3 regions of the Allosphingosinicella ginsenosidimutans genome follow, and region 1 is predicted to be linked to each of the others. Evidence: predicted binding sites of a transcription regulator. Region 1 holds the regulator's gene; each other region holds the start of a gene.
The links. The regulator LexA, encoded in region 1, represses DNA repair genes until DNA is damaged. The targets are predictions, from matches to a motif close to GTTCCNCNCTTGTTCT.
Positions count from the first base shown of each region.

Region 2: a site for LexA is predicted at 5,311-5,326, ahead of uvrA (excinuclease ABC subunit UvrA). Genes of this name have one in related genera too.
Region 3: a site for LexA is predicted at 3,045-3,060, ahead of FRZ32_RS05480 (ribonucleoside-diphosphate reductase subunit alpha). Genes of this name have one in related genera too.

Region 1 covers NZ_VOQQ01000001.1:2,706,654-2,713,968, forward strand. The annotation lists gene FRZ32_RS13475 (citrate synthase) at 1-429, opposite strand, end outside; gene gltX (glutamate--tRNA ligase) at 432-1,856, opposite strand; gene FRZ32_RS13485 (ComEC/Rec2 family competence protein) at 1,945-4,065, shown strand; gene FRZ32_RS13490 (VOC family protein) at 4,080-4,421, opposite strand; gene lexA (transcriptional repressor LexA) at 4,424-5,074, opposite strand; gene FRZ32_RS13500 (anthranilate synthase component II) at 5,174-5,755, opposite strand; gene FRZ32_RS13505 (peptidyl-prolyl cis-trans isomerase) at 5,752-7,315, opposite strand, start outside.
Region 2 covers NZ_VOQQ01000001.1:823,156-830,470, forward strand. The annotation lists gene FRZ32_RS04055 (DNA methyltransferase) at 1-140, shown strand, start outside; gene FRZ32_RS04060 (M1 family metallopeptidase) at 184-2,079, opposite strand; gene FRZ32_RS04065 (hypothetical protein) at 2,153-3,703, opposite strand; gene FRZ32_RS04070 (hypothetical protein) at 3,896-4,450, shown strand; gene FRZ32_RS04075 (hypothetical protein) at 4,454-5,215, opposite strand; gene uvrA (excinuclease ABC subunit UvrA) at 5,338-7,315, shown strand, end outside.
Region 3 covers NZ_VOQQ01000001.1:1,104,155-1,111,469, forward strand. The annotation lists gene FRZ32_RS05455 (glutathione S-transferase family protein) at 33-683, opposite strand; gene FRZ32_RS05460 (dihydrofolate reductase family protein) at 680-1,336, opposite strand; gene FRZ32_RS05465 (winged helix-turn-helix transcriptional regulator) at 1,430-1,930, shown strand; gene FRZ32_RS05470 (helix-turn-helix transcriptional regulator) at 1,958-2,194, shown strand; gene FRZ32_RS05475 (hypothetical protein) at 2,194-2,712, shown strand; gene FRZ32_RS05480 (ribonucleoside-diphosphate reductase subunit alpha) at 3,073-4,980, shown strand; gene FRZ32_RS05485 (hypothetical protein) at 5,069-5,257, shown strand; gene FRZ32_RS05490 (hypothetical protein) at 5,250-5,555, shown strand; gene FRZ32_RS05495 (ribonucleotide-diphosphate reductase subunit beta) at 5,712-6,767, shown strand; gene FRZ32_RS15740 (KTSC domain-containing protein) at 6,795-6,962, shown strand.

The DNA.
Region 1 (7,315 bases):
GGCCGAAAGCGCACCGACGACGCCACACATGATCGCCATCGGATGCGCGTCGCGCCGGAAGCCGCGATAGAAGGTCGCGAGCTGCTCGTGCAGCATCGTGTGGCGGGTGATCGTGTGGGTGAACTTCTCAAGCTCCGCCCTGTTCGGCAACTCACCGTTCAGGAGGAGGTAGGAGACCTCCATGAAGGTCGAATTTTCGGCGAGCTGATCGATCGGATAGCCACGGTGGAGGAGGATGCCCGCCTCGCCGTCGATATAGGTGATCGCGCTCTGGCAGGAGGCGGTCGAGGTGAAGCCCGGATCGTAGGTGAAGACATCGGCCTGGCCGTATAGCTTGCGAATGTCGATCACGTCGGGGCCGACCGATCCGCGCATTACCGGATAGTCGAAATTCTGGTCGCCGATCGTCAGGCTGGCCTTGTCCGCCATGGTCATTTTCCCTTCCCGGTCATCTGGTCCCCGATCCGGGCGAGGCTTTCGTCCCGCCCGAGCAAAGCCAGCACATCGAATATGCCCGGCGACGTCGCCCGCCCGGTAAGCGCGGCCCGCAATGGCTGCGCGACCTGGCCGAGCTTGACGCCTTCGGCTTCAGACACCTCCCGCACGGCCTGCTCCGTCGCCTCGACGGTCCACGTGTCGAGCTTTTGAAGAGACTCGTGGACGAGGGCGAGCAGGTCTCGCGCCGCGCCTTCTAGCAGGGCCGCGGCCTTCTCGTCCACGTCCAGCGGCCGAAGCTTGAACAGAAATTGAGCTGCCTCTGCCAACTCGTTCAAATCCTTGGCCCGAGGGGTCAGGACCGGCATCGCGCGCGTGAGCAGATCGATGTCGCCCGCATCGAGGCCGCGGCCCAGCGCGCCCTCGATCCGGTGATCGATCAGCGACGCGATCCGCCGAGGGTCGGCGGCGCGCAGATAGTGGCCGTTGAGGTTCTCGAGCTTCTTCATGTCGAAGCGGGCAGGGGCGCGGCCGACCTGCGGGAGATCGAACCACTGGATCGCCTCCTCGCGGCTGATGATCTCGGCGTCGCCATGACCCCAGCCGAGCCGGAGCAGATAGTTGAACAACGCCTCCGGCAGCATGCCGAGCTCGTCGCGATAGGTTTCGACGCCGAGCGCGCCGTGCCGCTTCGAAAGCTTCGCGCCATCGGCGCCGTGGATCAGCGGAACGTGGCCATAGGTGGGAACCGGCCAGCCCATCGCGCGGATGATCGCGATCTGGCGGAAGGCGTTGTTCAGGTGATCATCGCCGCGGATCACGTGCGTGACGCCCATGTCGTGATCGTCGACGACCACGGCAAGCATATAGGTCGGCGTCCCGTCCGAGCGGAGGAGGACGAAATCGTCGATCTCCTCGTTGCGGACGGTCACCCGCCCCTGCACCGCATCGTCGATGCTCGTTTCGCCTTCCTGCGGGGCCCTGAGGCGGACGACGAAGGGCTGATCGGCCGGGCCGTCGTCGCGGTCGCGCCAGGGACTGCGGATTCGGAACGGCCGCCGCTCCTTCTGCGCGGCCTCGCGCTGCGCGGCCAGCTCTTCCTGCGTCATCCAGCAGCGATAGGCATGGCCGCTTTCCAGCAGCGCGCGCGCGACCTCGGCGTGGCGCGCCGCGAAGTGCGACTGGAACCAGGCGTCGCCGTCCCAGTCGAGCCCGAGCCACGTCATCCCGTCGAGGATCGCGTCGATCGCCGCCTGGGTGGAGCGCGCCTTGTCGGTGTCCTCGATGCGAAGCACGAAGCGGCCGCCGAAGCGCCGTGCATATAGCCAGTTGAACAGGGCGGTTCGCGCGCCGCCGATGTGGAGGAATCCGGTGGGCGAGGGCGCGAAACGGGTGACGATGGCTTGCGGACTTGCGCTCACGCGCGGCTTCTCCAAGGATGAGGGTCATGGCGACCCGGAAGGCAAGCGCCCCTAGCACAGCGAGTCATCCGGGCGAAAGCCGGGACCGGTGAGCGACGCGCTCGCCGATTTTGCGTCCCCCCGGCGCGCCCTCTGGATCGGCGCGGTGCGGGACCGTCTGATCGAAATCGCCGAGGCCGAGCGCGACCAGTTCCCGCTTTGGCTCCCGGTCGGACTGATGGTCGGCATCGCGGCCTGGTTCACGCTTCCCGGTCGGGACGGATGGATTGCCTTCCTGCTCGGCGCCGGAGCCGTTGCGGCGGGCGGCTTCGCGCTTTCCGAGTCCAGTCGATGGAGCCGGGCGCTCGGCATCTTCGCGCTGGCCGCCGGCATCGGTTGCGCGCTCGTTTGGGTCCGCGCGGAACGGGTCGCGGCCCCGCGGCTGGACCGACCACAGCTGATGACCTTCACCGGACAGGTCGAATCGGTCCAGGCGCTGCCGGGCGATGGCGCTGAGCGATTGCTCGTCGCGCCCGTCGGCCCAGGCCTCCCGGCCCGTCTTCGGCTCAACGTGCCGTCGGAACGCACGGTTTCCGGCCTCGTCCCCGGGGCGACGATCCGCGCGCGCGCCTGGATGATGCCGCCCGCGCCGATGGCCGCGCCTGGCGCCTATGATTTCGCTCGCGCCGCCTGGTTCCAGAAGATCGGTGGATCGGGGCGCGCGCTCGATCTCGAGGTCGTGGCGCCGCCGGCCGGGCGCGGCTGGAATGCCGGCCTCTCGGCCCTTCGCCAGCGCCTCTCCGCGCATATCCGCGGCCGATTGGGCGGCGGAGAGGGGGCCATCGCCGCCGCGCTCGCGACCGGCGACCAGGGCGCGATCCCCGACGATGACGCCGATGCCATGCGGCGGGCCGGGCTTACGCACCTCCTGTCGGTCAGCGGCCTTCATCTCACCGCCGTGGTCGGGGCGGTCATGTTGCTGACGCTGAAACTGCTGGCGCTGAGCCCGACCTTGGCGCTCCGGTTCCGTCTTGTCGCGATCTCGGCGGGCGTCGGCGGGATCGCCGGCGTCGCCTATACGCTGCTGACCGGCGCCGAGGTGCCGACGATCCGTTCCTGCGTCGCCGCGCTGCTCATCCTCGCGGGGATCGCGCTGGGACGTGAAGCGCTGACCTTGCGGCTGCTCGCGGTCGGGGCCTTGATCGTGCTTCTGCTCTGGCCCGAATCGCTGGTCGGCGCGAGCTTCCAGCTGAGCTTTGCCGCGATTGCCTCGATCGTGGCGCTCCATGAAAATCCGCGCATCCAGGCGCTGCTCGCGCGCCGCGACGAGGGGCGGCTCCTCCGGCTCGGCCGCTTCCTGTTCGGCCTGGTGCTTACCGGCCTGGTCGTCGAGACCGCGCTGGCGCCGATCGCGCTCTTTCACTTTCATCGCACCGGCCTGTACGGAGCCGGCGCGAACGTGATCGCGATCCCGCTCACCACCTTCATCATCATGCCGCTGGAGGCACTGGCGCTGCTGTTCGATGCCGTCGGGATGGGCGCGCCATTCTGGTGGCTCGCGGGCAAGGCGCTGTCGGCGCTCCTCTGGCTGGCGCACATGACGGCGAGTTTGCCGGGAGCGGTCGCGATGCTCCCGACGATTCCGCGCCCCGCATTCGCGCTGATCGTCGCCGGCGGCCTGTGGATCTGCCTGTGGCGCACAAGCTGGCGCGCCTTCGGCCTCGTCGTTGTCGCCGCCGGCACCATCTGGGCGGTCGCGACGCCGGCGCCCGACCTCATCGTCACCGGCGACGGGCGCCACCTCGTGCTTCGCGACGATGCCGGGCGCCTCGCGCTGCTGAGGCCGCGCGCCGGCGATTATGTCCGCGACCTGCTGGCCGAGTTGTCCGGAGCGGAACCCGATTATTACGATCTCGGCACATTACCGAATGCTGCGTGCAGCAGCGATCTATGCATGGCCGATCTGACACGCGGCCATCGCCGCTGGCGGATCGTCGCGACCCGGTCCGGCTATCGCTTGCCCTGGGCGGAGATGGTCCGGGCCTGCGCCGGTGCCGACATCGTCGTTGCCGATCGTCGCCTGCCGCGCGGCTGCACACCTCGCTGGCTCAAGGCGGATGCAACCCTGCTTCGACAGACGGGCGGGCTCGCGATCACCCTTGGCGCCACGCCGCGCGTCGCGACCGTCGCAGCGGCCGAAGGCGCCCATCCATGGGTCGGGTCGCGCTGAGCGACGCAGGGTGATCAGCCGTGATCCGCCTCGACGCAGGCGAGCTCATTGCCATTGGGGTCGAGGAACTGGAAGCGCCGGCCACCGGGAAAGGCGAAGATCGGCCTGACGATCACGCCGCCCGCCTTCGTCACGGCTTCCAGGGCAGCATCGAGATTCTCGACATCGATGACCGGCAACGGCGCCTTGGTCATCTCCTCGGCATCGCCCTGCAAGCCGATGTCGGTGTCGCCGGTCACCGTCGCCGCGTAGGTCGGCCCGAACTCGGCCAGGGTCCAGCCGAACGCCGTCTCGTAGAAGACCTTGCCCGCGCCGATCGCGCGGACGGGCAGCTCGACATAATTCAGACGGGCCATAGTCAATAGCGCCGCAGCAGTCCCGCGAGCCGGCCCTGGATCTGGACCTGCTCCGGCCGATAGCGCTGAGGATCATATTGGCGATTGGCCGGGTCGAGGCGGATCATCCGCCCTTCGTGGCGCAGTGTCTTGAGCGTCGCCTCGGCATCGTCGATCAGCGCGACCACGATCTCGCCGTCGCGCGCCGTCTCCTGGCGGCGGATCAGCGCATAATCCCCGTCGAGGATGCCGAGCTCGACCATCGAATCGCCGGCGACCTCGAGCGCATAATGTTCGCCCGGGCCGAGCAGGGCGGCCGGAACGGGCAGGGTGTCCGTGCCTTGCAGCGCCTCGATCGGCGTGCCGGCCGCGATCCGGCCGTGGAGTGGGATGTCGAGCACGTCATTGGCGGCGCGCGGCGGCGTGGGAGGAGCAGCCGAGACGCTGGCCGCGCCGCGCACCTCGGGCACCTTCAGCACCTCGAGCGCGCGCGCCCGATTGGGCAGGCGCCGGATGAAGCCGCGCTCCTCAAGTGCCGAGATCAGCCGGTGGACGCCACTCTTCGACTTGAGGTCCAGCGCCTCCTTCATCTCCTCGAACGAGGGGGACACGCCGCTCTGATGGAGGCGTTCGTCGATGTAGAGCAGCAGTTCCTGTTGCTTTCGCGTCAGCATCCGGTCCCTCCCGATGGAACATCTGCGGAACGTGTATGGAACGTTACGGGCGCTGTCAAGCATGTGCGCGCTCCGGGCCGTCCTTGCCCGACGCCCTCCCTAGCAGGGCCTTTCCAGGAAATTCCGCAGCAGCGCGTGGCCGTGCGCGCTCGCGATGCTTTCGGGGTGGAACTGGACGCCGTGGAGCGGCAGGTCGCGGTGCCGAAGGCCCTGGATGGTCCCGTCCGAGGCCTTCGCATTGATCGTCAGGGCGGCCGGAAGGCTTGCCCGCCCGACGACGAGCGAGTGATAGCGCGCCGCCATGAATGGCGTGGGGAGGCCGGCGAACAGGCCCTGTCCATCGTGATGGATGGCGGATGACTTGCCGTGCATCGGCACCGGCGCATGTTCGATCCGTCCGCCGAACGCCGCGGCAATCGCCTGAAGACCAAGGCAGATGCCGAGCAAGGGCCGCCGTGCCGTGGCGCAGGCATGGACGAGTTCGATGGAAATGCCGGCCGCATCCGGCGCGCCGGGCCCGGGGGAGATCAGGATGCCGTCGTCGCCGGCCGCGAGCGTCTCCGCAGGGGTCAGGGAGTCATTGCGCACGACGCGCACTTCGGCCCCGATCTCCTTCAGATAATGGACGATGTTCCAGGTAAAGCTGTCGTAATTGTCGATGACGAGGATCGATCGGGTCACTCCGTCGCGCTGCCGATCAGCCGCGCCTTCACCGCCGCGATCTCCTGGTCGTTGCGGTTGATCCGGCTCTGCATCTGGATGGCCCGGGCGAACTGGTCGGCGAGCTCCTCGGACGCGCTCCGCGAGAATTCGGCGCGCGTCGCGGTGATCATCTCGGGATGGCCGCTTGCGTCGCCAGGCGTGCGCTGCTGGTGATAGACGACGTACCAGCCGGCATTGTTCGGCGCCGGGACCAGCTGGGCGCGGCGCTCGGGGAGACTGAACAAAGCAAGGAGCGGCGGCGCGATCTGCTGGCCGCCGCGTGACAGATCGGCGCGGCGCATGTCGATCGGCCGGGGCGCCGGCATCGCCGGCTGCGCCTGGGCGAAGGCCTGGGCCGGGGCGGTGCCGCGGTTGATCGCGTCGGCAATCTGCTGGGCGATCTGACGCGAGCGCTGGAGCGCCATGTCCTGGGCCGCGGCGTCCCGAACGCGATCGTGGATCTGGGCGAGCGGCGGTGGCGCGGCGGGGATCGCACGCTCGATGCCGAGCAGCGCATAACGTTCATTCTCGGTGATCGGCTGGATCACCGGCTCCGGATGCTCGGCGTCGATCTCGAAGGCGGGCTGGAGCAGCGGCTGGAGCTCGGCCGGCGCGGTGAACGGCTGGTCCGGCGACTGGCCCGCCTGGGTCAGCGGCGGGGTCGTCACGAGTTGCAGATGCTCGGCCTGCGCGATCTCGTTCAGATTGGCTCCGTCCGAAATCCGGTCCTGGATCCGGTTGATGATCGCGGTGAAGGCGTCGTTCGCCTTCTGCTGGGCGATGGCGGATGCGATCTCGGCGCGGACGCTCTCGATGGGCCGCGCGGCGGAGCGCTGGATCGAATCGACGCGAACGACATGGAATCCGAACGGGCTGCGGATCGGCCCGACGACGCCGCCCTGAGCCGCGGCGAACGCGGCCTGGGAGACCTGAGCGGACGTCGCGGTCGCGAACTGCTGCGCGGTCTGGCCGTTGAAGGTGATGTCGCTGGCGGCGAAGCCCGCGCCGCGGGCCGCCTCGGCGAAGCTGGTGCCGCCGCGGACGCGCTGCGCGAAGGCCTGGGCCGCCGCCTGGGTCGGGAGCACGACCGACTGGAGGTTGCGCGTCTCGTGCGCCGCATAAGTGGCGGCATGGCTGCGATAATAGGCCTGGATTTCGGCGTCGGTGGCCTGGGTCTGCGCGGCGATCTGGTCACGACCGATCACGGCATATTGGATCACCCGCCGTTCGGGAATGACGAAGCGGTCGCGATGGCCCCGGTAAAAGGCCTGGATCTGGGCTTCGGTCGGATGGATTCCGGCGACGAGCAGCTGCGCCGGGACCACGCCGATCGAGCCGACCCGCCGTTCGAGCAGGAGATTGGCATATTCGCGAGCGACGCCCTCGGGCACCCGCGCGGTGAGCGCGATCGGGCCGAGCAGCTGCCGCTGCATCAGCTGCTGGGCGATATCCTCGCGCAGCTCGGCCTCGGTCACGTTCTGGCTCGCAAGCGCGGCGCGCATCGCATTTTCGTCGAACTGCCCGGTCACGCCGCGGAAG
Region 2 (7,315 bases), 1.9 Mb from region 1:
GCGGATTCGCGCGCCTCCAGATCCTGACGCTCGCCGAGCTGTTTCGCGGCAAGAGGCCCGAAATCCCGTTCGTCGATCCGCTCGCCGCCATCCGCCGCGCCCGCCGGGAGGAGAGCGCCAGGCAGGGCGAGCTGCTCTGATCGCAGGCCCCGCCCGCAGGCCCCGCGCCGTCCGGCGGCGGCCTTAGCGAGCGGCGCCGTTCACGATCCGGTCGACGGCCCCGCTGGTCACGCTGTGATAGGATTCGCGGGTGCGGGCGTAGATGCGCCGGGCGATCGGCTGGCCCCATTCGCCCTGGCCCATCAGCGCGCGGAACAGCGGCACGACGAACTTCGCCCGCCCCTGCCCGGCGAGGAACCGCTCGGCAGCCGGGACGGCCGGATCGTAGCGATTGGCGAGCGCGAGCTTCAGCCAGGCGAAGAGCGTCTCGCTGTTCGTGCTGTCGGACAGGTGAAAGGCCTCGTCCATCGCCGCGAGCCGCGCCGCATCCATCTGGCGCGGCAGGTTCTGGAGGAAGCGCACGCGTTCGGCCCAGTTCCAGTCCGCGTAGGGCACCGCCGAAACCGGCCCGCCGGCCGCGATCGCGCGGGTCGCCGCGTCGACCGCCGCGAAGGCCTGCGGATCGGGATGCGCCGCATTGTCGGGAAGCCCGGGCGCGAACACCCAGCGATCGAGCTGCAGCCGCCGGTCGAGCTCGGTATCGCCACGGATCAGGTTCGCGCGCAGATCCGACAGGAAACGCTGCGAGGTCATCGGCCGGAAGGCATGGCGATCGAAATAGCCGCGCAGATAGGCATCGAAGGCCGGCCGGCCGACGGTGCGCTCGATCGTCCGCAGGAAGGTCGCGCCCTTGTCGTAGGTGATGCCGCTGCCCGCGCCGCCTTCTTCGGGCGCGTGGAGCGCGGTGCCCGGCGCGTCCATCCCGGCCTCGGCAAGCCCCGCCTGCATCTCGTCCCACGACAGCGCCTCTTCCTCGGCCGCGCGCTTGTGGCCGTAGAGCGCCTCCATGATCCGGTTTTCGATATAGGAGGTGACGCCTTCGTTCAGCCAGCCGTCCGGCCACACGGCATTGGTGACGAGATTGCCCGACCAGCTGTGCGCGAGTTCGTGCGCCATCACGCCGACCAGGCTCTTGTCGCCGGCGATGATCGTCGGCGTGAGGAATGTGAGCGTCGGATTTTCCATGCCGCCGAACGGGAAGCTCGGCGGCAGCACGATCATGTCGTAACGGCCCCAGCGATAGGGCCCGTAAAGCCGCTCCGCCGCGTCGACCATCCGCTCGGCGGCGTCGAGCTCGCGCGCATCGGCATCGACCGTTTCCGGCTCGCTCCACACGCCCGTACGCGGGCCAAGCTCGCGAAAGGCGAGATTCCCGGCCGCGATCGCGATCAGATAGGGCGCGACCGGATGGGTCATGCGGAAGCGATAGGCGCGCCGCCCGGCCCCCGCCGGCTCGCCCTCCGGCGTCAGCCGCTCGCCCGACATCACGACCTTCAGCGGCTCCGGCGCGGTGATCCGCGCTTCCCAGGTCTGGCGGATGCCCGGGCTGTCCTGGGTCGGGATCCATGACCGGTTGAGGATCGCCTCGCCCTGGCTGAACAGATAGGGATAATGGCCGCCGGCGGTCTGATCGGGCCGAAGCCATTGCAGCGACACCGCGTCGGCGCCGGTATGATAATGAATCACGATCCGGCGCGCGTCGCCGATCTGCACGGTGAGCGGCCGGCCGCGCCGCGCATCGTCCTCGCCGAATGCGAAGGCAAGGGCGTGGCCCTGCGGATCGGTGATCGATTCGACCTCATAGCCGTTCGAATCGAGCACGATCTCGTGCGCGCCGGGCGCCGCCTGGATGTCGAGCGTCGCCGTGCCGGACACGCGCTTCGCATCGAAATCGAGCGCGAGATCGAGCGCGACATGGGTGACGCGCGCCACCTGCGGCCGGGCGAAGGTGGAATTGTCGAGCGCGTCCGCGCCGGTCAGGATCGGCGCCACCTCATCCGCCCGCGCCGCCGCCGGGATCGTCATTGCGTACGAGGCGGCAAGGGCGAGAGCGAGAGCGAGAGCGGCAGTCGGGCGCATGTGGGGGCATCCTTTGGTGGAAGATGCCCCCGACTAGAGGAGGAGAGCGCCCGCTGTCGAGAGCGGGCCCGGCTCAATTCGGCCGCCGACGCTCCTGCGCCTCCTGGCTGTTGGCCGGCGCGGCATGGCGGGCGTGGCCCTGAGGCTGCGGCTGCTGCCGTTGCGGCCGCGCCGCCTGCTGGCGGGCCTGGGCCGCGCGCTGCCGCGCCTGGGCCTGAGCCTGCTCCGCATGCTGGCGGGCCTGAGCCTGGGCGGCACGCTGGCGCGCCTGGGCCTGCTCGGCGCGCTGGCGTGCCTGCCGCTGCTGGGCCTCGCGCTGCTGGGCCTGACGCTGGGCCTCGCGCTGCTGCGCCTGCCGCTGCTGGGCCTCGCGCTGGTGCGCCTGACGCTGTTGGGCCTCGCGCTGGTGCGCCTGCCGCTGCTGGGCCTCGCGCTGCTGGGCCTGACGCTGGGCCTCGCGCTGGTGTGCCTGCCGCTGTTGGGCCTCGCGCTGCTGCGCTTGTCTTTGTTCAGCCTGGCGTTGCTGAGCCTCACGCTGCTGAGCCTGGCGTTGCTGCGCCTCACGCTGCGCGTCCCGCTGCTGCGCCTGGCGCTGTTGCTGAGCATCGCGCTGACGGGCATCGCGCTGACGCTCGGCCTGCTGCCGGGCATCATGGTCCCGCGCCTGCTGGCCGCGGCGCGCGCGCTCGTCGGCCTGACGGCGCTGCGCCTCCGCGCGGCGCTGGGCCGAGGCCCGACGCGCCGCATCCTCGCGCTCGGCGAGCGCGCGGGCCGCCCGCGAGCTGTTCGGCTCGTAAAGGCGCGGCGGCGCCCCGCGGAAGCTGTTCTGGCGCCATTGCTGGAACCGCTGCGCCGCCTCCGCGCGGGCGCGGCGCTCCTCGTTCCGGCGGGCCTGTTCGGCCGCATCCGCGCGCTGCCGCGCCTGCGCCGCCTGCCATTCGACCTGCCTCGCGCGGGCACGATCCCAATCCCGCCGCGCGTCGGCCACCCGACGCTGCTGGCGCGCCCAGCGTGACGCCTCGATCGCGTGGCGATTGTCGCGGGCCGAGGCCGCGCGCAGGGCGCGGGCCCGCGCATAATAACGCGAGGCCACCGCGGCCCGGCGCCGTGCCGCATCGCCGGAGATATAGCGGCCGCCTGAATCGTAGACGGCGATCAGCCGCCCGCCTTCATAGCCGTAGCTGTAGCCGGGATCGCGGACCAGGAATGGCGCGTCGGCATCGGGCGCGTAATAATAATAGCGATAACCGTCGTCGATCGGCTCGGCATAGACGCGATAATCGTCCGCCGTCTGCCAGCCATAGGGCGCGACGCCGTCATAATCGAAGACATAATCGGGCGGCGCATCGCCGATCGTCTCAAGGAGCGTGTCCGCGCGGGCGATCGGGGCATAGCCGGCGGCCGTCGCCGGCGCCGCCTGATAGGCGATCGGCGCCGCCGCCGGCAGCGCATCCGCGCCGGGCGCGACCGCGTCCGCGGTTTCGTTCTCCAGAGGCGGCAGGGCCGCGCCCTCGGCCAGGGCCTGGTTGTCCAGCCCGGCGCCATTGTCCTGCGGCTGCTGGCAGGCCGTGAGCGCCAGCAGGCCGAGCGCCGTGGTGAGCTTCAGGGTGAATATCATGCGCATGAGCAAATTCCTTCGAGCGATCAACGCCATCGGACCAAGAGTGTTGCAAATGGAATGAACAGGCCCTGCGCGCATCGTTCATCTTGGGGAATAAAAAGCTGAACGGGTTCGAACCCACGACGATCCGCACGGCGGAACGCTTTCGCGCGCGGCTCGTCTTGCGGCAGGTTCGATGCGACTGGAAGGATTGTGATGACCCGATGGCCGAACCTGCTGCCGCCGCTCCTGCCGCTTGCGATCGCCGCCTGCGGGCCCGCCGCCACGCACGGCAACCTGGCTGCGGCGCCGGCGACCGACAGCGTTCCCCGGCCGGCGGCGCCTCCCGTCGATGCGCCGCCGCGGCCGCCCGCGGCCTCCGATCCCGGCGAGGGCAAGGCAAGCGCGGCCGCTGCCGTCGAGGTCGTGCGCCTCTATTATCGCGCCCTTGCCGCGCGTGACTATGCGACCGCTTATGCGCAATGGAGGGACGAAGGCCGGGCGAGCGGCAAGAGCCAGGCCGCTTTCGCCGCCGGCTTCGCCCACACCCGGTCGACGCGCGTGACGCCCGGCGCCCCCGTCGATCCGGAGGGCGCCGCCGGGTCCTCCTACGTTTCGGTCCCGGTCACCGTCGAGGCCGAGCTCGACGACGGGACGGTGCAGCATTTCGCGGGCGCCTATCTGATGCGGCGCGTCAACGATGTCCCCGGCGCGACGCCGGAGGAGCTGCGCTGGCACATCCAGTCGGCGAGCCTGCACCGCACGCGCTGACCCTCAGGGTTCGAGATAGTCGGCGCATTCCGGCAGTGGCGCGTCGGCGATATAGCCCTCGGCCGCCGCGTCGAACCTGAAGACGCGGCGAAAGGAACAGGCGGGATCGCGCCACCAGGCGAGATCGCGCGCCCTCAGCGGCGGCGCAGTCGTGGAATCGGAATCGAGGGTCCGGCGCCCGGGATAGGTCCGCGCGTTCGTCGTCAGGATGAAGCGGGGCGGGCCGCTCGTCGTGTCGGGATCGAGCGCCAGCGTCGCCGAGAATTCATACTGATCCGCGCAGGCGTCGCGGCGTGCGCGCCGGTCGCGATCGCCGAAGCAGGCCCGGATGTCCTTGCTCGCGGCGATCGGCACCTCCAGCATCGGTGCCGGATCGCCCGAGGGTTCGACGCGGACGAGCTGCATCGTCGTCGCCGACGCGCCGCCGCCCGAATAGCCCGCGCTGCGCCGCCACTCGATTCCGATCAGCAGCGCGCCATCCGCCTGCTCCACCGCATGGTCGCGGATCGCGAAATCGCTCGCGTCCTCGTCCGCCGGCTGGTCGAGCGTGCGGGTGGGAGCGGCGCCGGGGCCGGTCACCTCCAGCGTCCAGCCGCCATTGTCGCCGCCGGCGCGCAGCCGCGCGCACCAACGCCGGTCGGGCGTGCAATGGCGCGCATCGGCGCCAGCTTCCCCCACCGCCGCGAAGGAGACGAGATGGTTTCCCGCCCGGTCCGCCTCGACGGCGGGCGCCGCCGGAACCAGCATCGCCGCAAGCCACCACATCGCCCGTCTCCCAGCCGTCCGCCTTGCCTTATCGCGCCCGCGGCCCCATCTCCAGCGGGTCCGCGTTGACGCCCCGGACCCGCTCCATTATCGCTAGAACAAATCTGGAACGACAGCCCCTTATGCTGACTCATCTCTCCGTCCGCGGCGCGCGCGAACACAATCTCAAGGACGTCGATGTCGATATCCCGCGCGAGACGCTGACCGTCATCACGGGCCTTTCGGGCTCGGGCAAATCCAGCCTCGCCTTCGACACCATCTATGCCGAGGGGCAGCGGCGCTATGTCGAGTCGCTCTCCGCTTATGCGCGCCAGTTCCTCGAGATGATGCAGAAGCCCGACGTCGATCATATCGAGGGCCTCTCCCCCGCCATCTCGATCGAGCAGAAGACGACGAGCCGCAACCCGCGCTCGACCGTCGCGACCGTCACCGAAATCTACGATTACATGCGCCTGCTCTGGGCGCGCGTCGGCATCCCCTATTCGCCCGCCACCGGCGAGCCGATCGCCGCGCAGACCGTCAGCCAGATGGTCGATCGCACCATGGCGCTCCCCGAAGGCACGCGCCTCTACCTGCTCGCCCCGGTCGTCCGGGGGCGCAAGGGCGAGTATCGCAAGGAGCTCGCCGAATGGCAGAAGGCGGGCTTCACCCGCGTACGCATCGACGGCGTCTTCCATGACATCGACGAGGCTCCCGCGCTCGACAAGAAATACAAGCATGACATCGAGGTGGTGGTCGATCGCCTCGTCGTGCGCGAAGGCATCGAGACCCGCCTCGCGGACTCGCTCGAAACCGCGCTGAAGCTCGCCGACGGCCTCGTCTATCTCGACCCGGCCGATCCGGCGCCGAAGGACCCGCCCGGCGCCGAGCGCACCGGGGTCGCAGAAGCGCTGGAGGAAGCCTCCGAACGCAATGTGCTCGCGACCCACGCGCCGCCGGGCCGCATCACCTTTTCCGAGAAATTCGCCTGCCCCGTCTCCGGCTTCACCATAGCGGAGATCGAGCCCAGGCTGTTCAGCTTCAACGCGCCGCAGGGCGCCTGCCCCGGCTGCGACGGGCTTGGCGAAAAGCAGCTCTTCGATCCCGAACTCATCGTCCCCAACGAGCATCTCAGCATCAAGAAGGGCGCGATCGTGCCCTGGGCGCGCTCCAACCCGCCCAGCCCTTATTACATGCAGGTGCTGGGCAGCCTCGCGCGCGAATTCGATTTCAGCATGGAGACGCCGTGGAAGGATCTCCCGGCGGAGATCCACGACATCATCCTCAACGGCACGCACGGCCGCCCCGTCACGCTGCGCTTCATCGACGGGCGCAAATCCTATGAGGTGGTGAAGCCGTTCGACGGGGTCATCGCCAACCTCAACCGCCGCCTGCTCCAGACCGAGAGCGCGTGGATGCGCGAGGAGCTCGCCAAATATCAGACGCCGCAGCCCTGCGAGGTCTGCCACGGCGCGCGCCTCAGGCCCGAGCCGCTGGCCGTGAAGATCGCCGGCGAGCATATCAGCCAGGCGACCGCCCGCTCGGTCCGCCATGCGCTCGAATGGTTCGAGACGCTGCACGAGAAGCTGACCGATACCCAGAACGAGATCGCTCGCGCGATCCTGAAGGAGATCAACGAGCGCCTGGGCTTCCTCAACAATGTCGGGCTCGATTATCTCAACCTCGATCGCACCTCGGGCACGCTCTCGGGCGGCGAATCGCAGCGCATCCGCCTCGCGAGCCAGATCGGCTCGGGCCTTTCCGGCGTGCTCTACGTCCTCGACGAGCCCTCGATCGGCCTCCACCAGCGCGACAATGATCGCCTGCTCGTCACCCTCAAGCGCCTGCGCGATCTCGGCAACACCGTGCTCGTCGTCGAGCATGACGAGGATGCGATCCGCCAGGCCGATTATGTCATCGACATGGGCCCCGGCGCCGGCGTCCATGGCGGCAGCGTCGTCGCGGCCGGAACGCTGGCGGACGTGCTCGCCAGCAAGGACAGTCTGACCGCCGATTATCTCACCGGCCGCCGCGCCGTGCCGCTCCCCGAAAGGCGCCGCAAGGGGACGGGAAAGAAGCTCACCCTCGCCGGCGCCACCGCGAACAACCTCAAGAGCGTGA
Region 3 (7,315 bases), 1.6 Mb from region 1:
ATCGACATCGTTGCCGTTCGCGGCGGAGCCGCTCAACCCGCCGGGAAGAAATGCGCGTAGGGCGCCGCCTCGGCGAGGACCCGTTTCGCCGACGGCCTCGCCTCCAGCCGGTCCTGATAGGCGGCGAGCGCCGGGAAGCGATCGCGGAACGGATGCACCCTTTGGGCATAATGGAGCGCCGGCATGGCCGCGCAGTCGGCGAGGCCGAAATTCTCGCCCGCCGCCCAGGTTCGCGAAACCATCTCGCCCTCGATCCAGCCATAGGCCCGGTCGAGCATGGCGCGCGCCTGCGTCACCGCGAGCGGATCGTGCGATCCGTCGGGCCGGATCCGATCCCCGACGATCGCCTGCGTCGGGCCCATGACATAATTGTCGAAGATGCGATCCATCAGCCGCGCCTTCAGCGCCATGTCCGGATCGGCATCGTGCGCAAGCAGCCGGACCGGTCCGCGGTGATGGGTGTCGAGATGCTCGATGATGATGCTCGATTCGACGATCACATGATCGCGATCGATCAGCACCGGCATCTTGCCGACCGGCCACAGCGCCATGAACGCCGCGCGCCCCGCCTCGTCGCCGAGATCGACCTGGGCGAACGCGAATTCGGTTCCGTTCTCGTAGAGCGCGAGCAGCACCTTCCAGCAATAGGAAGACAGCGGATGGGCATGGAGCGTGAGGGTCATTGCGCCGTCTCCCCCTGGCGTTCGATGATGAGGTGGGTCGCCTTCTCGCCGGCGACCGAGTCGGTCACCTTATAGCCGAGCGCGGCAAGATCGAGCCCCTGCCAGAGCGGCTCGCCGCGGCCGAGCAGGATCGGCGCGACCGCGACATGGAGCTCGTCGATCGCGCGCGCTTCGAGATATTGGCGCACCGTCGCGGCGCCGCCGCCGATCCGCACGTCCTTGCCGCCCGCGGCCTCCCTCGCGCGATCGAGCGCCGCCTCGGCCCCGTCGGTGACGAAATGGAACACCGTGCCGCCCTTCATCGCGATCGGATCGCGCGGGTGGTTGGTGAGGACGAAGACCGGGACATGATAGGGCGGCTCTTCGCCCCACCAGCCTTTCCACGCGTCGTCGGGCCAGGGACCGCGCACCGGCCCGAACATGTTGCGCCCCAGGATCCAGGCGCCGACATTGGCCATGCTCCGGGCCGCGAAGCGCTCGTCGATCCCGTCGTCGCCGCCCTCCTCGCCGAACATCGCGCGAAAGGTGGGGGTGTGGAACATCCATTCGTGGAGCGCCTCCCCGCCCTTGCCGAGCGGATCGGCGAGGCTTTGATCGGAGCCGGCCACGAATCCGTCGATGGACAGGCTGAACGCCGAAACACGCACCTTCATTTCATCCTCCACAACCGCTTTTGATTTGCAACCGCTTGTCGGATAGGCAGACCGCTATTAAATTGCAAGCGGTTTTTGAATGGGGTGTCGCCCATGACCGATCTGCGCTCCGGCTGCCCGATCAACCTGACGCTCGAAGTGCTTGGCGATCGCTGGAGCCTGATCGTCATCCGCGACATCATGTTCGGCGACCGCCGCTATTTCCGGGTCCTGCACCGCGAATCGGAGGAAAAGATCGCCTCGAACATCCTCGCGGACCGGCTGAAGCGGCTGGTCGCGCTCGGCCTGCTCACCCGGGCGGACGATCCCGATCACAAGCAGAAGGCGCGCTACAGCCTCACCGAAAGGGCGATCCAGCTGGTGCCGCTGCTCGTCCAGATGGGCGCCTGGGGACGGCGCCACCTGCCGGTGACGCCGGAACTCTCGATCCGGGCGCAACTGCTCGAGGAAGGCGGGCCGGCGCTGTGGGCCGATTTCATGGACGAGCTGCGGACCGCCCATCTCGGCCAGCCGCCGAGCGGGAAGCCATCGGTCCTCGCTCGCCTCCAGGCGGCCTATGAAGCACTTGCGCCTGCCAAACGGACCATTGTGTAAACACAATAAATCATCTAGTCCATGCACATGGATAACCGAATCGCGCTGCTTCGGGCCGATCGCGGCCTCTCGCGCCGCGCCTTGGCCGAGGCGGTCGGCGTGAACCCGCAGACAATCGGCTACCTGGAGCGCGGCGACTACAAGCCGAGCCTCGAACTCGCCTTGAAGATCGCGGCGCATTTCGACGTGCCCGTCGAATCGATCTTCTCGCTTCGCCCCTTCCCCCCGATCGCCGACGCGCTTCGCTTCACCGGAGAAAGATGATGGACGTCCCCGCCTCGCTCGACCGGTTCGTCCACGCGACGCGCCTCGATTCGCTGACCATTCATGGCCGCCCGCGCGCGCGCAGCCTTCGCTGGTGGCCGCTGGTCGCGCTCGCGGCGCTTGCGGCGGGTTACGCGCTCTATGTCGCGGGCAGCCGCAGCCATTGGGACTGGCGCGTCGGACTGGTCGGGGCCGCGCTGTTCTACTTCGCATTCGGCGCGGCGCAGGTCGTCCCGTATTTCGGGCCGCGGCTGATCCCGGACGCCGATGGCGCGCTGGACGAGCGCGAGATGGCGGTCCGCGCCAGAGCCGGCTGCATCGCCGGCACGATCATGACCCTTTCGACGACGGCCGGCTGCTTCTATCTCGGGCTCGCACCGGTTTTCGGTCGCGCCTGGGCCCCGGCCGGACCGGCCGAGTGGGTCTTCCTTGGCCTCTCTTTCATCGCCGCCGCCCGCCTGCTGCCCGTGCTGATCGCGAGCTGGCTGCTGCCGCGGCCGGATGAGGATGACGGCTGAGAGGGGCCACGCGCATTGATCTGCCGCCGCCTTGGCCGGCGATGCGCGCGCCTCGCCCGCAGGATAATTTCGCACCCGCAACGACCTCTGCGAAACCGCCAAAGTCGCGCTTTTATCAGGGTTAACGGCGATTTACCCTCTTGCGCCAGATTCCCATTTCAAACACTATGGCTAGTGGCGCTCGATAGGGGGAGCACTAAGGGTTGTGGAGAGCGCCCGACGCCGGTTGTTGCCGGCGAAGGGCTCGCGCGGCCCTTGTGGATATCGGGGAAGAACCCGATTTAGGCCATGTATTCCCCGAAAATGCGCCTAGGATGAGCGGACGTTCCGCTGGAACGCATGGGGAACATGAGGTAAGCTATGGACTTGTCCGGCAGCAGCGAAGTGAGCGCGAGCGACGTGGCGACGATTCTGGAAACGCCCGTGAAGAAGGCCCGCAAGAGCGAGGCCGCGATCGATTCGAAATCGGTCGCGCCGCGCGCGTTCGCGATCGAGATCGACCATGGCCGCGATTCGCTGCTCACCGATTTCGGCAAGGATACGCTGCAGGACCGCTACCTGCTCCCCGGCGAGCGGTTCCAGGATCTCTTCGCCCGCGTCGCTTCGGCCTATGCCGATGATGCGGACCATGCCCAGCGGCTCTACGACTATATCTCGAAATTGTGGTTCATGCCGGCGACGCCGGTCCTGTCGAACGGCGGCACCGGTCGCGGCCTGCCCATTTCCTGCTACCTCAATTCGGTCTCGGACAGCCTCGAGGGGATTGTCGGCACCTGGAACGAGAATGTCTGGCTCGCCGCGCGCGGCGGCGGCATCGGCACCTATTGGGGGAATGTCCGCGGCATCGGCGAGGCGGTCGGCCTCAACGGCAAGACGAGCGGCATCATTCCCTTCGTGCGGGTGATGGATTCGCTGACGCTGGCAATCTCGCAAGGCTCGCTGCGGCGCGGATCGGCTGCCTGCTATCTCGATATCTCGCATCCGGAGATCGAGGAGTTCCTGGAGATCAGGAAGCCGTCCGGCGACTTCAACCGCAAGGCGCTGAACCTCCACCACGGCGTCCTCGTCTCCGACGCCTTCATGGAGGCGGTGCGCGACGGCGCCGAGTGGACGCTGCAGTCGCCCAAGGACGGATCGGCGCGCGGCACCGTCGATGCCCGGGCGCTCTTCCAGAAGCTGGTCGAGACCCGCCTCGCGACCGGCGAGCCCTATATCATCTTCATCGACCAGGTGAATCGCTCGATGCCCAAGCATCAGCGCGACGTCGGCCTCAAGGTCTCGACCTCGAACCTGTGCTCGGAAATCACGCTGCCGACGGGCCGCGATCAGCATGGCAAGGACCGCACCGCGGTGTGCTGCCTGTCCTCGCTCAACCTCGAGACGTGGGACGAGTGGAACGGCGACAAGCGCTTCATCGAGGACGTCATGCGCTTCCTCGACAATGTGCTGACCGACTATATCGATCGTGCGCCCGACGAGATGGCGCGCGCCAAATATAGCGCCGCGCGCGAGCGCAGCGTGGGCCTTGGCGTGATGGGCTTCCACTCCTTCCTCCAGGCGCGCGGCCTTCCGTTCGAGGGCGCGATGGCGAAGAGCTGGAACCTCAAGATCTTCCGCCACATCCGCGCCCAGGTGGACGAGGCATCGATGATGCTCGCGCACGAGCGGGGGCCCTGCCCCGACGCCGCCGACCAAGGCGTGATGGAGCGCTTTTCCTGCAAGATGGCGATCGCGCCGACCGCGTCGATCAGCATCATCTGCGGCGGCACCTCGGCCTGCATCGAGCCGATCCCGGCCAATATCTACACCCACAAGACGCTGTCGGGCAGCTGGTCGATCCGCAACCCGCACCTGGAGGCGCTGCTCAAGGAGAAGTCCAAGAACAGCGACAGCGTGTGGAACTCGATCCTGGAGCGCGGGGGCAGCGTCCAGCATCTCGATTTCCTGACCCAGGACGAGAAGGACACGTTCAAGACCAGCTTCGAGATCGACCAGCGCTGGCTGCTCGAGCTCGCCGCCGATCGCACGCCTTATATCGACCAGGCCCAGTCGCTGAACCTGTTCATCCCGGCCGACGTCGACAAGTGGGACCTCCTGATGCTCCATTATCGTGCGTGGGAGCTCGGCATCAAATCGCTCTATTATCTGCGCTCGAAGAGCGTGCAGCGCGCCGGTTTCGCTGGCGGCGTCGAGGCCGACAACACGCCCGAGCTGCGCGAGATCAACGTCGAGAGCACCGATTATGACGAGTGCCTTGCGTGCCAGTAACGGCGCCTCTCCCGCGGCGGGAGAGGGGGATCGCGACACGGCCGGGTGAGCGCGGCCCGGCCCGCCATGTCGGGGAAAGGAGAGACGGATGCACCTGGATCAGAATGTGAAGCTCCTCCTCGGCGCCGTCTTCGCCGCCGTCGGTCTCGTCATCCTTGTCCTCGATCGCGGCAGCCGCGGCTTCGGCCAGCGCCGGCAGGCGGGCGTCCTGTTCCTGATCGGCGGCGCGGTCATCGCCGCCGACGCCCTCGGCTATATCCATCTCAGCCATGGCTAGGGCCCGCGCGCTCCTTGCGATCGCATCGCTCGCCGGCCTTGCCGCCTGCGCGGTGCAGCGCGCCGACGCGGTCCAGCCGGCCGCGCCGGGCTTCCTTCTGGGGCTGTGGCACGGCTTCATCTTCCCGGTCGCCTGGGTGCTCAGCCTCTTCATGCCCGACGTCGCGATCTACGCGGTGCCCAACAATGGCGGCTGGTACGATTTCGGCTATTTCCTCGGCATCGTCGTCTTCGGCGTCGGCGCGCGGAAGAGCCACGTCGTCTACCGCGACCGCATCGTCAGGGTCCGCGAGCGATGAGGACGCAAGGACACAATCCCTCTCCCATTGGGAGAGGGAGGGAGCCGCGAAGCGGCGGGAGCGACCAACCCTCCGCCCGCCAATCACCCTCACCCTCCCAGGCTTTGCCTGGGCCCCTCCCTCTCCCGGCGGGAGAGGGGATCACGGAGTAGTCCAATGCCCCTTCTCGAAGCCCGCAAGCAGTACAAGCCGTTCGAATATCCCTGGGCGTTCGATTTCTGGAAGCGCCAGCAGCAGATCCACTGGATGCCGGAGGAGGTGCCGCTCGGCGAGGATTGCCGCGATTGGGCGCAGAAGCTGACCGATCACGAGCGCAACCTTCTGACGCAGATCTTCCGCTTCTTCACCCAGGCGGATGTCGAGGTGCAGGATTGCTACCACGACAAATATGGCCGCGTGTTCAAGCCGACCGAGATCAAGATGATGCTGACCGCGTTCAGCAACATGGAGACGGTCCACATCGCCGCTTACTCCCACCTGCTCGACACGATCGGGATGCCGGAGAGCGAATATTCGGCCTTCCTCCAGTACAAGGAGATGAAGGACAAGCACGATTATCTCGCGACCTTCAGCGTCGACACGGACGAGGACATCGCCCGCACGCTCGCCATGTTCGGCGGCTTCACCGAGGGGCTTCAGCTCTTCGCCAGCTTCGCGATGCTGATGAACTTCCCGCGCTTCAACAAGATGAAGGGCATGGGCCAGATCGTGAGCTGGAGCGTGCGCGACGAGAGCCTGCACTGCGAGGGCATCACCCGCCTGTTCCACGCCTTCGTGAAGGAGCGCGACTGCCTGACCAAGAGCGTCAAGGAGGACATTCTCGACGTCTGCCAGAAGACCGTCCGGCTTGAGGACGCCTTCATCGATCTCGCCTTCGAAATGGGCCCCGTCCCCGGCATGACGCCCAAGGAGATCAAGAAGTATATCCGCTACATCGCCGACTGGCGCCTGGGGCAATTGGGCTTCCAGCCCATCTACATGATCGACGAGCATCCCCTCCCCTGGCTCGCGCCTCTGCTGAACGGCGTCGAGCACGCCAATTTCTTCGAACAGCGCGCGACCGAATATTCCAAGGCCGCGACCAGGGGGAATTGGAACGAGGTGTGGGACAATTTCGACCGGCGCCAGCAGGCCAAGGCGGCGAATGACGCGCCGGAGGCTGGCGGCGAAGGGGACGACATGTTCACGCGGGCCGGGGTGGCTGCGGAGTAGGCTATGCCCCTTGTCAATTCGTCAGCAATGTATCGTGTCGAGTATGACGATAGCGCTCGACGTCTCGATATCTGGTTTAGCGAAAGTGGCCTTTATAGCTACTATGGAGTGCCGATTTCCGTTTATAACGGACTACTCTCGGCTACGTCCAAAGGGCAGTATTATAACAGCCATATTCGCGACCAATACGGCTGATGCTCTCCAAACGTCTACGGCTGGCACAGTCTTATAAAGCGATCTTTTAATTTCAAATGCCGCCATATAAGCTGACAAAATGGCGACCAGACCACTTGCGGCTAATGATCGGACTATCGGATCAGAGCGTCCAAAGATCAATGACATAGACGATCGTATCAGTTTGGAGCTTGTAATAGCGCTCGTGGGACCGGTCGGGTCGGGATGTACGACCACCTACGAGGCCATGTCGAAAGAGCTTCAGGACGAGTTCGGATATGACCCTGTCCACATTGTTCTCAGTAGAATCATAAAAGAGCACGCTAACGAAGTGGATTTGGACATCCCCGACACGTTGAGTGTCTCGGAACGGA